DNA from 3 places in the Paenibacillus sp. FSL P4-0081 genome. Region 3 is predicted to be linked to each of the others. Evidence: predicted binding sites of a transcription regulator. Region 3 holds the regulator's gene; each other region holds the start of a gene.
The links. Region 3 encodes LexA, which represses DNA repair genes until DNA is damaged. Its sites were predicted from a motif close to CGAACATATGTTCG; they were not measured.
Positions count from the first base shown of each region.

Region 1: the regulator LexA is predicted to act here: its motif matches at 2,433-2,446, upstream of addB (helicase-exonuclease AddAB subunit AddB).
Region 2: the regulator LexA is predicted to act here: its motif matches at 1,729-1,742, upstream of P40081_RS27150 (ImmA/IrrE family metallo-endopeptidase).

Region 1 is NZ_CP009280.1:6,563,022-6,567,920, reverse strand. It holds gene P40081_RS28015 (Na/Pi cotransporter family protein) at 1-312, opposite strand, end outside; gene P40081_RS28010 (class I SAM-dependent rRNA methyltransferase) at 415-1,815, shown strand; gene addB (helicase-exonuclease AddAB subunit AddB) at 2,588-4,899, shown strand, end outside.
Region 2 is NZ_CP009280.1:6,394,288-6,399,186, forward strand. It holds gene P40081_RS27135 (glycosyl hydrolase) at 1-23, opposite strand, end outside; gene P40081_RS27140 (NucA/NucB deoxyribonuclease domain-containing protein) at 251-691, shown strand; gene P40081_RS27145 (hypothetical protein) at 931-1,068, shown strand; gene P40081_RS38750 (hypothetical protein) at 1,117-1,272, opposite strand; gene P40081_RS37900 (YjfB family protein) at 1,442-1,618, shown strand; gene P40081_RS27150 (ImmA/IrrE family metallo-endopeptidase) at 1,762-2,304, shown strand; gene P40081_RS38755 (hypothetical protein) at 2,392-2,556, shown strand; gene P40081_RS27160 (hypothetical protein) at 3,054-3,251, opposite strand; gene P40081_RS27165 (WD40/YVTN/BNR-like repeat-containing protein) at 3,363-4,127, shown strand; gene P40081_RS38765 (hypothetical protein) at 4,081-4,344, opposite strand; gene P40081_RS27170 (hypothetical protein) at 4,432-4,701, opposite strand; gene P40081_RS27175 (MerR family transcriptional regulator) at 4,803-4,899, opposite strand, start outside.
Region 3 is NZ_CP009280.1:4,676,541-4,681,439, forward strand. It holds gene P40081_RS19790 (HAD family hydrolase) at 200-985, opposite strand; gene P40081_RS19795 (hypothetical protein) at 1,020-1,547, opposite strand; gene P40081_RS19800 (DUF896 domain-containing protein) at 1,595-1,804, opposite strand; gene P40081_RS19805 (LysM peptidoglycan-binding domain-containing protein) at 1,915-2,328, opposite strand; gene lexA (transcriptional repressor LexA) at 2,525-3,151, shown strand; gene P40081_RS19815 (L,D-transpeptidase) at 3,288-3,626, shown strand; gene P40081_RS19820 (hypothetical protein) at 3,713-4,270, opposite strand; gene P40081_RS19825 (hypothetical protein) at 4,459-4,680, opposite strand; gene P40081_RS19830 (hypothetical protein) at 4,761-4,899, opposite strand, start outside.

The sequences.
Region 1 (4,899 bases), 1.9 Mb from region 3:
CAGGCTGATCAGCTCTGTAGTCAGGCAGGTGCCGATGTTGCTGCCGAGGATAATGCCCAGCGTCCGGGCATAGGTCAGCAGCCCGGCATTGACCATACCGATGGTCAGCACGGTTACGGCCGTGCTGCTCTGCAGCAGCGCGGACAGCAGGCTGCTGGCAATCAGGCCTTTGGCCGGCGTAGAGGTTGCCTTATGCAGACTCCGGGTTAGCAGCGGGCCGGCGAGCCGCGACAATGAGGCTTCCATCACCTTCATGCCGGCGAGAAAGATGACAAGGCCATAAATGACAGGGAACAGCAGGTCACGGATCATAAGGACAGGCTCCTTTTTGGACGGGGGTTGTACACCAATATATGAAGGCATTGCATGGGACATGTATACAAATCGAGCTACAAGAACAGGGAGTTGAAGTCATTGGCATCGGTAATTCTGGAACGAAACCGTAAGAAAAGACTGGAACAGGGACATCCGTGGGTCTACGCCAGCGAAGTAGCCTCGGTAGACGGGGAGCCGCAGGCAGGGGGACTTGTGGATGTGCTGAATCATCAGGGGCGTTATCTGGCCACAGGGTATTACAATCCGGCCTCGCAGATCCGGGTAAGAATTCTTTCGCAGAGTAAGCTTGCGGCGATGGACACGGTATTTTTTGCCGGCCGGTTCGCAAGCGCTCTGCAGCATAGGGAGCGTTTCCTGCCGGGTGCGGATGCTTACCGCCTGGTGTATGGGGAAGCGGATTTCCTGCCGGGGCTGATCATCGACCGCTTCGGGGAGGTTCTCGTCGTACAGCTGCTGACGCTGGCGATGGATCAGCACCGCTCCGAGATTGTGGAAGCGCTGGTACAGGTTATGGCGCCGCGCGGCATTTATGAGCGCAGTGACGTCAGCGTCCGCGAGCTCGAAGGCTTAGAGCAGACCACAGGCGTGCTCTACGGGGAATGCCCGCGCCACATCACGGTAAGCGAGAATGGATTGAAGGTTATCGTCGATATTGAAGAAGGCCAGAAGACAGGCTACTTCTTCGATCAGCGCGAGAACAGAGCCTCCATCGCTCCGCTCATGAAGGGCTGGGGCGGGCGCAGCGGAATCACGCTGCAGGAGGTAGCGGCAGAGGACGGATCACTCCAGACGCTGCCGGTCAACAAAAGCGGTAAGCCGGTCACCTTCCCGTTCTGGGACGGCGCAACCGTGCTGGAATGCTTCGCGCACACCGGCAGCTTCACCCTGCATGCCTGTAAATACGGCGCCAAGAAGGTAACCTGCCTTGATGTGTCCGCGCATGCGATTGAGAGTGCAAAAGCCAATGTGGAGATCAACGGATTCACCGACCGGGTGGAATTTGTAGTGGATGATGCGTTTGCCTTCCTGCGCAATCAGGTTAAGGGGCTGGAAGAACGCTCTGAGCGGGCGACAGGTCCGGCGGCAGAGAGCAAACCCGGCGCTAAGCCGGCTGCCAAGGCGGATACCGCGAAGCCGATGACAGCAGGCGGCGGACGTACCTGGGATGTCGTTATACTTGATCCGCCCGCTTTTGCCAAGACCAAAAGTGCTGTAGCAGGCGCTGTCCGCGGCTACAAGGATATCAATCTGCATGGCATGAAGCTGGTCAATGAAGGCGGATATCTGGTTACGGCCAGCTGCTCGTACCATATGCAGCCGCAGCTGTTCCTGGAGACCATCCAGGAAGCGGCCAAGGATGCCGGCAAAGTGCTCCGGCTGATCGAGTGGCGGGCCGCAGGCAAGGATCACCCGCAGATCCTCGGCGTGGACGAAGGGCATTATCTGAAGTTTGCCATCTTTGAAGTGCGCAGCAAATAATGATGTTAGTTCAAGCCGGAAGGCTTGTCTTGAGAGTCTCAGCTACTGAGGCTCTCTTTTTTTCTCACAGGGAAGTTGCTGTGCACTGTAGCGGGGAACCGTCAGCAGAGCGAAGCGGACTGAGAAGCTCCTATTTCTCCAAAAAACCTCAGAATGGGGCTTAAGCGGACTGAGTCCGTTATGTTGCCGGCTGGATTCCATTAGCAGCTCAGACTGGTCCCTTAGCGGAATCTGAGTCCGTTTGCCCGGCGAATCCGCCTGATCTGCTCATATAACGGAATTTCAGTCCACTTCCCGGGCTGGGGATCATGAACTACGTAGCGGAATCGCGCTGGGTGCTGCCCTGCACTTGAGCCGGAATCAGCAGAGGAGTGACTCTGCTGATTTAATTGGATTTTCTCCATCTAATGAACCGGTTTCTACTTCCGGATTGATGCTAGATGGATTTATGACACTTAATTCTGCGGCTATCCCGGTTATATATCCGATCCGGCTAAATAATACACTCCATCCAGGCTCTCCCGACCAGCCGATCCATGGCTCCGGGAGAGTCTTCTTTGTTGTTGACCTTGGTTGCTGTGGCCTTTAAAAAAGCGGCAGGTATTTGCAAACAATGGCAAACGTACGTTCTGGAGCGCGCGGTGGAGGTATGCTATACTATTGGGACGAGATTATTCATAGATTCTGATATTCATCAGGCAATCCGCTTCTGTGTGTGCAGCAGCAGGGCGGCCTGCATTCTAATTCTCCGCCACGGAAGGAGTCTGCTGATATGACGGTTAACTTTTTGATCGGACGCTCGGGCAGCGGCAAGACAACTACAATATGGGAGACGGTATCCTCACGGCTGAAGACAGAGCCGCTTGGAGCGCCGATAATTATACTTGTCCCTGAACAGGGATCATTCGGTGCGGAGCGCGGTCTGTTGGCTGCGGGCAACGTGAAGGGCAGCATCCGCGCCCAGACACTCAGCTTCTCGCGGCTGGCCTACCGGGTGAAGCAGGAGACCGGCGGCAGCGCGAGTCTGCCGATCAGCGAGGAAGGCAAGAAGATGCTGATCTATAAGATCGTCAACCGGCGCAAGGAGGAACTGAAGCTGTTCGGCGCCTCCTCGGACCGGCCAGGATTCGTGGAACGGCTCAGCGACCTGCACACGGAGCTCAAGCGCTGCTGCCTTGGAGCAGGTGACCTCGAAGAACAGCTCGGCAGAATGCGGGATGCCCTGGGAGGAAGTCCGATTCTGGCCGGCAAGCTGGAAGATCTGCACCTGGTCTTCAGTGAGCTGGAGCAGGAAATGTCACAGCTCTACATGGATCAGGAGGACAGGCTGGCTGAGCTGGCTGAGCATATTCAGGATTCCGGCTATATCCGGGGATCCGAGATTTGGGTAGACGGGTTCCACGGGTTTACCAATCAGGAATTCATCGTACTGCGTGAGCTTATGCAATATGCTTCGGGGGTGACCATTGCCCTGACGCTGGACAGGATCTATCCCGCAGGCCAGGCACCGCATGAGCTGGAGCTGTTTCACCCGGCTGCGGTTACGTATATCAAGCTGCGCGGAATGGCCGAGGAGATGGGCCTTACAGTCTGGGATCAGCTTCTGGCGCCGCCAGCACTTCCAAGGTTCAAGGACAGTCCGGCTCTCGCCCATCTGGAGCGTGGATTCCAGCGCCGGCTGCGCTGGAACGGAGCAGCCGGGCAAGCGGAGGAGGCAGTCAGTATCCGGGCTGCGGCCTCCCGCCGGATCGAGGTCGAAGGCGTGCTGCGCGAGATGCTGAGCCTGGCCAGAGATTCAGGGGCCAAGTATGGTGAGATGGCTGTATTCATGCGGAATATGAGTGATTATGAGCCGCTGATTGCTCCGCTGTTCCAGGACTTCGGCGTTCCGTTCTTCCTGGACCAGAAGCTGAATGAGCTGCACCATCCGCTGGTGGAATTCATCCGTTCCGCTCTGGATGTAGTCCGCCGCCGCTGGCGCTATGAGGATGTGTTCCGCTGCGTGAAGACCGAGCTGCTGCTTCCGCTGGACGGAAGTATTACGCGCGCCAATATGGATGAACTGGAGAATTACGTGCTGGCCTGCGGTATTCACGGGTACCGGTGGACTGACGGCCGTTCCTGGAAAGGCATTCCCCGCCTCTCGCTGGAGGGCAGTGAGGCTGTAGATGAAGCCATGCTGGCCAGAATGGAAGCCTGCCGGAGCGCGATCACAGGACCGCTGCAGGCTTTTGAGCAGAGGGTCAAAGCCAGCCGCAGCGGCCTGGAGCTGTGCAGAGCAGTATATCTGCTGCTTGAGGACACAGAGGCGGCGCGCAAGCTGGAACGGATGGGGGCGGAGTCTCTGGAGCAGGGACGCCCGGAAGCTGCCCGTGAGCATAACCAGCTGTGGGGGGCTGTGCTGGATCTGCTCGATCAGATTGCCGAGATGATGGGCAAGGAAAGAATGGAATTTGAACTGTTCGCCGGCGTGCTGGAAACAGGGCTGGCTGAGCTCAAGATGGGGCTAGTCCCGCCTGCCCTTGATCAGGTGCTGGTCGGAACGATGGACCGTACGCGGGTGTCGGGAGTGAAGTATGCCTTCCTGCTGGGCTTCAATGAAGGTGTGGTTCCGGCACAGTTCAAGGAAGACGGGATTTTGTCCGAGGGAGAGCGTCTGCTGCTGGAGAATGCCGGTATGGAGCTGGCTCCCGGCTCATCCCGCAAGCTGCTGGATGAGCGCTTCCTGATCTACAATGCGCTTACAACTGCCAGCAGGAAGCTGTGGATTAGTTACGCATTGGCTGATGATGAAGGCAAAGCGCTGCTGCCCTCGGAGATTATCCGCCAGCTTCAGGGCATGTTCCCTGAAGGGCTGGATGAGAAGTATCTATCAGGATTCCCCCAGGGAGGGGAGGCAGCTGAAGACAGCATGTCTGCACAAACGGAAGCGGTCCACATGAATTTCATCGGCCATCCTGAGCAAACCCTCCGCATGCTGATGCTTCAGCTCCGGCAGTGGCGCCAGGGGGTAGAGATTCCCCGCTTGTGGTGGGATGTCTATAACTGGTTTGCGGCCGATGGACATGCGGACAAACCGGTGAA
Region 2 (4,899 bases), 1.7 Mb from region 3:
TCTCTGAGTACACGCTGTTCCACTTTATCCACCATCCTTTTCCATCTGTTTGTACATTTTATGGCGAATTATGTAACATCAGAACGGCGGATAGACAAGAATTACGTCTGTTCCAATCCCGCAGTCATACGCTATACTATTGTGAGCGCAGGCTTCATGCGCCCACAATACTTAAGCGTATGCTTCCGAAGCGAGTTTTGCCGGAGCTTATCATTGGAAGCTATGCTAACAAAACTTTTAAGGAGCAGATATGAAAGCCAAAAAATTCATCACCAGTCTCATTATTGTTGTTCTGCTCAGCCTGGCTGCTTACTACTTCGGGGAGAATGGTCAGCTTCCGTCCCAGACGCCGTCTTCTGACAATTCGGAGGTTGTCCGGCTGGAATTCCCATCGGGCCGCTATCCGGAGACCGCCAGACATATTCAGGAAGCGATTGAGAACGGGGAGTCCCCCATCTGCACGATTGACCGGAATGAAGCCGAAGAGAACCGTAAGGAATCCCTGAAGGGCGTACCCACCAAAAAAGGTTATGACCGCGACGAATGGCCGATGGCGATGTGTGCGGAAGGTGGAGCCGGCGCTGATATTGAATACATAACTCCCAGCGATAACCGCGGAGCTGGAAGCTGGGTCGGCAATCAGCTGGAGGACTTCGCAGACGGTACCCGCGTAGAGTTCATGTTCAAATAGGCAGAATGCCTGAATGCTCCGGCTACCGCTACCGCAAATGATTGCTGATAAGAAACAGATCGCATATTAGCCGCTCTCCTCTCCGTCATATAAGGACATTTGCATGCCTGTTATGCGAACGACAGTTCTTTATGCAATTTCACCCAAATAAAGCGTAAAATAGGGTGGGATATTATTCCATAGACGGAGAGCAGGGAGTGTTCTATATCTGTTATCGGGGGAAAAGGCTGTACGGCCCTATGTCCGAGGCTGAAGCCTTACAGGAATGGTTTGCACTTGCAGGTACAGTCAAGGAGTTGTATATCATTGAAACGGATGAGCATACAGGCAGAATCAAACGCCAGATCGGTCCGGCGGCACGCAAAAAAAAGAAATAGCCCCATCCGGCCTCAGGCCAGACAGGGCAGCACTTGTTCAATGCGGTTCTAGAACAAACAGGCTTTAGTGATAATAACCAGCAGAATGAACAGAACCAGAATCGCACCAGTCGAAGTCCAAGGGCTTACAACCGGAACAATCGGAGGACCCTGATTAACTCCACCGACGTTATTTCCACAACCGCAACCATACTCTGCTCCCATAATTTAATTCCTCCTCTTGAATATTGAATACAGCACAGAATATGTGGAAATCTAACCGGTGGCATGGGCCAATTGGCAAAGAAATGCCATTCACCTAACGGCCAAGCCCTATTCGGTCGATATAAAAGGTGGATGCGCTGCTTCAAAAAATCTTGGAGGAGGAACACAAATGGATATTGCTGCACTATCGGTTGTCATGAACCAGTCGTCTTTATTGCAGGCTGCGGGATTACAGGTCATGAGTATTGCCAAAGATCAGGCACAGACGGATGCCCAGAATATGGTCCAGATGCTGAGTCAGGGCGCACACCCCACCTTGGGAAAAACACTTGATATTCGCGCCTGATTGCTTTATGCTTACATACATAGGAACACCCGTTCCATATCCATTCAGCTGCTGAATGTTGAGTGTGCTGATTGCTTAGCCCTTCTGGGCTTTTCTTTTGACCATTAATACGAACATACGATCTTATATTGAGGTGATTGATTATGCAATCCTATTATCAGATGACTGCGTTGGAGAAATGGACAGAGGATTTATATCAGCGCATCGGTGTCCGCCAGCCGTCCGACATATCCATTGAATACATAGCCGAGCGGCTGAATATCTGGATTCATTATTTGGATGTCCGTAGCAAGAGCATTGAGGCCAGCGCTGGAATGTACAGTATGTTTATCGACAACAGGCTTCCTCCCGAACTGCAGCGGCTGGAGTTCCTCCATGAGCTGTGTCATCTGCTCCGCCATGCCGGCAAGCATACTCTGATGCCTGAACAGTTCACGCAGGCGCAGGAGGATGAATCGGAACGGTTTATTCTCTATGCCGCCATGCCCTATTCCATGATTTCTGCACGGACACTGCCTGAACTGCGTGAGGATGCCGTGCCTGAGCTTGCCAGTACCTTCCAGGTTCCTGTGGAGCTGGCTCTGCAGCGAATTGACCAGATCCAGCGGCGGATTTTCCAGGGGCAATTGATGGCCGTAATGGAAAGAAACGAAGACAGAAAATTAATCCATAGACATATTCGCTAAGCGCTGCGGGGATAATACCGGCATAGACATTAGAACAACAGATGTACCTCTATGCATGGTTACATTTCAACCGTAAAGGGGAGCGACATGGAAGCCATAAAAGTCATTCAATTATTGCTGACCCATCCGGATTACAGCGTAGATGCAGTTCATCCCGAAATTCCGGATTTTGTCGGCATTGAGACCATTGAAGTGGACCACGAAACGCAGACCTTCTCCATCTTACTGCAGGAACCCAAGGAGTACGATTAAACCTCCGTGAAGAATAATCAGCATATAGAGAGCTAGCTCAGTCCATAACCTTTCACCCTATAAAAAAGTGACCCCGCCAATATCCGGCAGGGTCTAAGGTTTCTATCAGGGGGTATGTATACACTATACTCACTGTTGCTTAAACCAACCTTAAATCAGGCTGAGCAGGTTCTGATTATGGGCAAAGGGTCAGGGGACTGCAATTTTCAGTTTTCTCTTGTGCTACCATATTGTACAATAATGGGAGTAACTGCAATTTATTATCCCCGCGGACGGAGTGATTCTATCACTATCAGGACAATCAAGAAATGGATCGTAGCCGCTCTAGTCTTTCTAAGCCTATTGAGTATTCTTTACTATTTACTATCCAAGGTCGTATTCGAATACATAACGTTCTCAGATCCCTATAATAATATCTTTCAAATGATCGCAATGGGCATCATGCTTATTGTAGCGCTGGTCTGCACTTCTCTGCTGATTAATGACAAGAATAACGACTAGCCGCTGCTGACAAACTGGATAATCCCAATACCCGCCATTGCCAGGAAGATTCCGAGTATTACCGCAATCACGATCCAGACTACCTTTTTGGTGGACTGCGGGGGCGGGTTATAGTTCTCCATCATTGCAATCCGTTTCTCCAGCGCAGCAACCCGCTTCTCCAGTTCACGGTTGTTATCCTCTGCTTCACTCATTGCCACTCTTTCTCCACTCTCCTCTGGTTATATATTTTTAATCGTTTCATCATGTTTCTGTAACTTATATCCAGCTCCCATCCCTTACTATGGACAAGGGAGGTGTTTGTAGTGGAAATTCTAAGAAGTGTTTGGTTATTGCTGCAACTTGCAGCTGGCCTTTGGGGGTTCACATTTAATCCGATGCCCACACCAGCCGCTGATACAGGTGCTTCTGTGTCTACTGAGAACATTCAGACTTATCAATATAATTTGGATGAGATGCACGGTTGGAAGGTCACTTCGGCCGGTTCCGGGATGTTCAGAGCTGATAATGCGATCTACCAGACGGCCGATAGCGGCAAGACCTGGGATAAGCTCAGTGATTCGGAGAATGGAACCTTACCGTCCGGACCGGTTGGAGCATTTACATTCAGTAGTGCGGATAACGGCTGGCTAACCATCAACACTCCGCAGCCAGGGACCCAGCGGCTGTACACAACCGGAGATGGCGGAGCGCACTGGACCCAAGAGAAGCTTGAAGTGCCTGATCAATACGCCTCTTCCATGTTCGATCCTGCACCGCCTGTTTTTTTCAGCTCAACATCCTATGGAATCATGATTCCGGATCACACGGAGATACAGAATGCACAGGGCGGAAACACTTCGTTTTTCCTGTTTTTCGTGACCCAAGATTACGGGCGGCACTGGAATGCTATAACTGACCCTACCGCCGGTACATGGAACAGTTTGTCCTGGGACGCTGCTGAAATTCAGGATAAGGAGCATTATTCTTGGGAAATCCGCATTGGCCATGCCCTGTGGACTTCACCGGACGGCAAGGATTGGGCTACATCCATGGAAACAGCACATCAAAAATCTTCGTTCCATAAATGACAACCGCAAGACCCAGAAAGATCCCGAAGACTCCGCCCACCCGAAGAACCGTTTGCTGGCCTGGCGTAGCTGTAGACTCCATAGTTTCCCGGAAAGGCCTCCGGGTTCGAATCTTGACCCCTTTTCGGGAGAAGGCCAGCTGCACAGCCGAGTAGATAATTCCTATTCCCACCAGCCGCGAGAACCAATCCATAATGCTCCAGTCTGCGATATTCATAGCCTCACGCTCCTTTTACAAGTTATTACCCAGTAAATGGAATGTGAAGTCACTTCTCCCTGAAGTCATTCTTAGAACTTCGGAACTCTACTTCGCTCTTCTGCGCGCTAATAACCAATCGAACAATAATCCAAACCCCAGCCAGAAGAAGAAGTGAATACCGTACAGTATAGACTGGAACAGAAGTTCATTGTTCATGGTGTAATGCAGATCTGTCAGCTGAGGGTTAAGCCATAACAGTAAAGGACCGGTCAAAAAAAGCAGCAGGTTTTTATCATCTTGTCCTGACAGATTAATCATACATACCGCTACAGACAGAATCGGTAACCACAAACCCAATCTCTTCATTAATTTCATCTAAGCCCCTCCATTTACTAAATACTACCATATAATGATAGACGGGGACCATGATATACATCTTGAATCCATAGAGAAACCTCGCCAGAATATTATATCTATTAATAATTCTCCCCGGCATAATACCGCTCCAGCTTATGCTCCAGATGTATGAGCTGTATTTTCTTCGCTTCTATATCATCCAGGAGCTGTTTCTTC
Region 3 (4,899 bases):
TTCATCTTCATGTTAACAACGAAAGTCAGATTGCTTTCTTCCTTATTATACACATTTTATTCAACTTGCCGGAAATAAGCTTCGTTAACCGCCCTATCACATGAGAATAGTCATATACATGAACTACATTTGTCCAAATCCTCGCAGGGATATCAAAAAAGCCAATATCCTATAAGGATACCGGCTTCATCTAATTCAGTTATAGGGAGTGTACCAATGGCAGAAGCTCCGAAAGATGGCTGATCTGATAATCCGGAGTAATGTCCGGGTCAGGAGTCTTGGCCGTCCGGTTGATCCAGACCGTCGTTAGACCTGCGGCCAATCCTCCGAGAATATCAGTCGTAAGCTTATCTCCGACCATGACCCCCTGCTCAGGCGTAATATCCAGCAGTCCGAGGGCATGCTCGAAGATTGTCTTGTCCGGTTTCCCTTTACCGAAGCTTCCAGAAATGACAATATGGTCAAAATACGGAATAAGCTCAGGTACACCATCAAGCTTCTCCTGCTGAAGTGCAGGACAGCCATTCGTCAACAGCAGCAGCTTCACCTTGCCGCGCAGCTCATCCAGCACCTGAAGCGTCTCTTCATATATATAAGGACGGCTGCGGCGCTCAGCGGCGAACTTGGCCGCGAGGCGTTCCGCCAGCGCTTCATCGTCCACTCCAAGAGAGGCAAGGCCGCGGCGCCAGGATTCGGTGCGGTAGGCCGGAGCAAGCTGTTCCAGCTGCCGGAATTCCGGCTGGTCTCCAGCTGTGAAGTTAGCCCATAGTGCCTCAAAAGGATTAATCCCGATCAGCTTCGTGAACGGAAAAGTCTCGTAAGACTCATAAAGCGCACGCGCTTCTCTGCGCACCGCCTGTTCAAGCTCCTGCGGATCAACAGAATCCCCTGCAGCCTCAGAGGCGTAGCGGAATGCTTCTTCCACACTTCGATCATCCCATAGCAGTGTATCGTCAAGGTCAAATAGTACGGCGGTAATCGGCATTTCGTTCTCCCACTCCCTATGCTGGTCTATCTTACTATTCGTGCACTACTTCAATGTTGTTGTTCTTGCCGAATTGTTCCAGGCGTGCAGCCATAGCGGCGGTATCATACCGGTTGATCAGCTTGGAGAAAATCCACTGCTTGCGCTTGCCTTTATACTTAATGGTAACTACACTGCGCGACAAGGTAATCTTCTCGATTTCAGCTGCTGGCAAAAAGCGTTCACGGTTGTATTTAATAGTAGACAGACGGGCGCGTTCCACCTTAAGGAACGGACGGCGGAAGAATAGCAGCGCGGCAAGCAGGAAGTACAGTACTACCCCCAGCCAGTTAGCCAGTATTCCGCTTCCTTTCGCTTCATCAATGGAACCGACTACCCAGAACATAATGCCAAGCAACAGCAATACGACAGGGAATACAATATTCCGGCCTTTGAAAATATCGGTGCTCTTTGCAGCAGCTTTAGAGCTCGTTGCATAAATCGTCTCTTTTCCCTGCTTCTTTCTTTGCTGATTGATTTGCTTGGTGTTGCGTTGAACCATTCTTTCCCAAGAACGGGCCATGTTAGTTCCCCCTAGTCATCCTGTATTATCTATGAAAAGGCCGCAGACTAAGCTTTACGTCCGTTGTTGCCTTCTTCATGCTCCGGATTATCCACAATCTCAATGGTATCAAGCTGGGCCCGGAAATTGCTGCGGATATTGCCCAGATAAATCTCGCGGAGTTTGGCGCGTTCTGCCAATTCTTCCTCATTCAGGCCGCTTTCCTTATGTTTGCGTGCCAATTCATTGATGCGTGCGACCAATTCGTCAATATTCAATACTTTCCCCTCCCCAATAAATTCATTCTAACTTTGCCATGAGAAAAAGAGCTTGTCAAGGTCTACCCCCTGAAAGCTCTCTTAGTCGAACACCATTATGCTTCTTTCGGTTAATATACCGGCACGGACAGTATATCTCCTGCCTTAATTCCACTGTCCTTCAGACCATTTGACTTCTTGATTCCTTCTATATATACGGCAGTCCTCATATCATCCGGTTTATTCTTGAGGGCAATGCTCCACAAGGTGTCTCCGCGTTCAACTACGATCCGTTTCTCAGGCTTCATTAAAGTGACAGAACCAGCGAACACATTACCGACTACTGTAAATCCGGAGATCGTGAGTAATAGTATCAGAGATATCTTGATAAAGCTGACCTGGCGGAATATTGAGGTAAGTACAGACAGCAGGCGAAGGGTCTTGTCTCTGAATTGTGCCAATGGATTATGGGGTAATGGATTACCGGGAGCGGACACCTTGATATCCTCATTGTAGATACTATTGTAGGTACTGTATTTTAACATAAATATCGTCCTCCAAACACTTGTTCTTACTTTCGAAAATAATATAACACGAACATGTGTTTTGATCAATAGTTTTTTCGAACAACTGTTCCCTTTATTTTTTAGGCTATAATTCTCACAATTTAGAACTTATGTTTGTACGAACGGCAGTTCTATGTTATAATTTTCCCAAACATAGTATATGGGGTTGATTCCGATGTCAAAGATTTCGAGTCGCCAGCTGGCGATCCTGGAATTTATACGTAACGAAGTCCGCAGCAAGGGTTATCCTCCGTCCGTTCGGGAAATTGGCGAAGCTGTTGGCCTGGCCTCCAGTTCTACAGTGCACGGTCATCTGGACCGGCTTGAGAAGAAAGGCCTGATCCGGCGCGATCCTACGAAGCCGCGTGCAATTGAACTGCTCGGCCAGGAAGATTCAGAGAATGTACATCAATTCGTCCAGACGGTTACCCGTATCCCTGTAATTGGCAAGGTTACTGCTGGTGTTCCTATTACCGCTACAGAGAATATTGAGGATTACTTCCCGCTTCCTACTCATTACGTAGGGGATAACAAGGTATTCATGCTTTCTGTACTCGGCGACAGCATGGTTGATGCCGGTATTATGAACGGCGATTATGTTATTGTCCGCCAACAGCAAACCGCTGACAATGGTGACATCGTTGTTGCGATGACTGAAGAAGATGAAGCAACCGTTAAGACCTTTTACAAAGAACGTGATCATATCCGGCTGCAGCCGGAGAACCCGGCTTACGAGCCTCTCCGCCTTAACCGCGTTACTATTTTGGGCAGAGTCATTGGATTATTCCGCGATATCCATTAATCTTTCTCCTCCATAATCAGGCTGCTCCGCATCACGCGAAGCAGCCTTTTTCCTCTTTAGATCCTGTTACGCTTGCCCAAACTCCGAACCGCTTTAGCTATCCGCACATATCCTGTTACAAAGGAGTGCTGATCCCATGCCCAACTATCGAATTATTGTCGACCTTTCACAGCGCATGCTTTATCTGCTTGATAATGACACCGTAACCAGAGGATTTCCTGTCGGCATTGGCCGGATGCTGACCGTCTCGCCGGTAGGCGAGTACACGATCATTAACAAGCAGCCCAACCCGGGCGGACCGTTCGGAGCCTTCTGGATGGGCCTGTCCAAGCCGCATTATGGAATTCACGGAACCAATGACCCTTCCTCCATCGGCCACATGGTCTCCCACGGCTGTATCCGCATGTATAACCAGGACGTGGTCGCGTTGGCTGCTATCATTCCCATTGGCACCCGTGTAACCATCAGGGAGTAGCTACAGTCATGCAGCCGCCTATAAATTTCTATATTGAACACAAGAACCCCTCTGACGGGTTTTCGCCAAAGGGGTTCTTCACAGCATTATTGCACAGTTTGCTCATAACCAAGCTCGTCCAGAATATATTCAGCCAGACTCCACTGTTCCGCAGGTGAGTCTTTGCTTTTTTTGGCGTAGACCAATGCACTCTTGGTAACTTTCTCGATCAGCCTGCGTCCCTGCTCTTTGGTGATGGACACTTCCATCCCGGAGCGGCCCACCACCTCAGACAGACAAAAGAACGCAATCCGCATCGCGTAATTGTCTCTGCTGAGGAAATAGAACAAATGAGGCACGTTCTTGAGCAGACGGTCAACCCAGTTCGTAATCTCCCGAACCTGATAGACTTCCCGGCGATCCTGCTCATACCCATTGAATATAATTATGATTTTGCCCCGTAGCCGCTTCTTCTCATATTTCTTAAATTCACGCAAATAGCTCTCCAGCCGTCCCTTCTCCACATCTTCTCTGGAGACATTCAGCACGGTGGATCCGGCTGCATCCCATTTTGAACTTTCTTCCATCACCGGATCTGCGTTAACAGACAGTGTACTATCCTGTATTTCCGGCAGTCCCAAACGCTGGCGTAATTGATCGTCCATTCTTCACACCTTCCTGTATCAAGCTCTTGTGCAGCTTGTTCACCATGTTATCCTGATATGTAGCTGTTCCTCAAGCCTCATACTCTTCATCGATTAATTATACTCTGAGCCTCCCACAGTCTCAATCGCACGCCAAAAAGACATCCGCAAGGATGTCTTTGAGTGGATTCATATCCTTTGCCTACTGACTACAACACGCTGCGCAACAACCGGATAGCAATAGTATTTAAACGAATTGCTTCACGGATGGATGCTCTGGCAGCCAGCAATTCTCTTCTGGCACGTGAACCGCTTGGAAATCTGCGCAGGTTCTCATTAATTTCCTCAAGTCTTTCCAGCAGGATTGCTCTTTGTGCGAGCAGAGCATTAATTGCTCTGCGGATTCTGTTTCGTTCTCTTTGCGTCATCATTACACCTCTTTTACGTTTTATAGTATAAGAAATGCAAAGATTGGCTTCGGAGACTGTGTGATTTGGCAGTAATATTATAATTAGCTTTCTTTGACTTTGATGGAGATAATATTTACAGGATTAAGATACTTGCCTCCTGCTGGAATCCAGCCTGTCAAACCACCGGATGTCAGATAGGTTCTGGCTTCTGCCGCCGATTCAAACACAGATTCTAGCTCT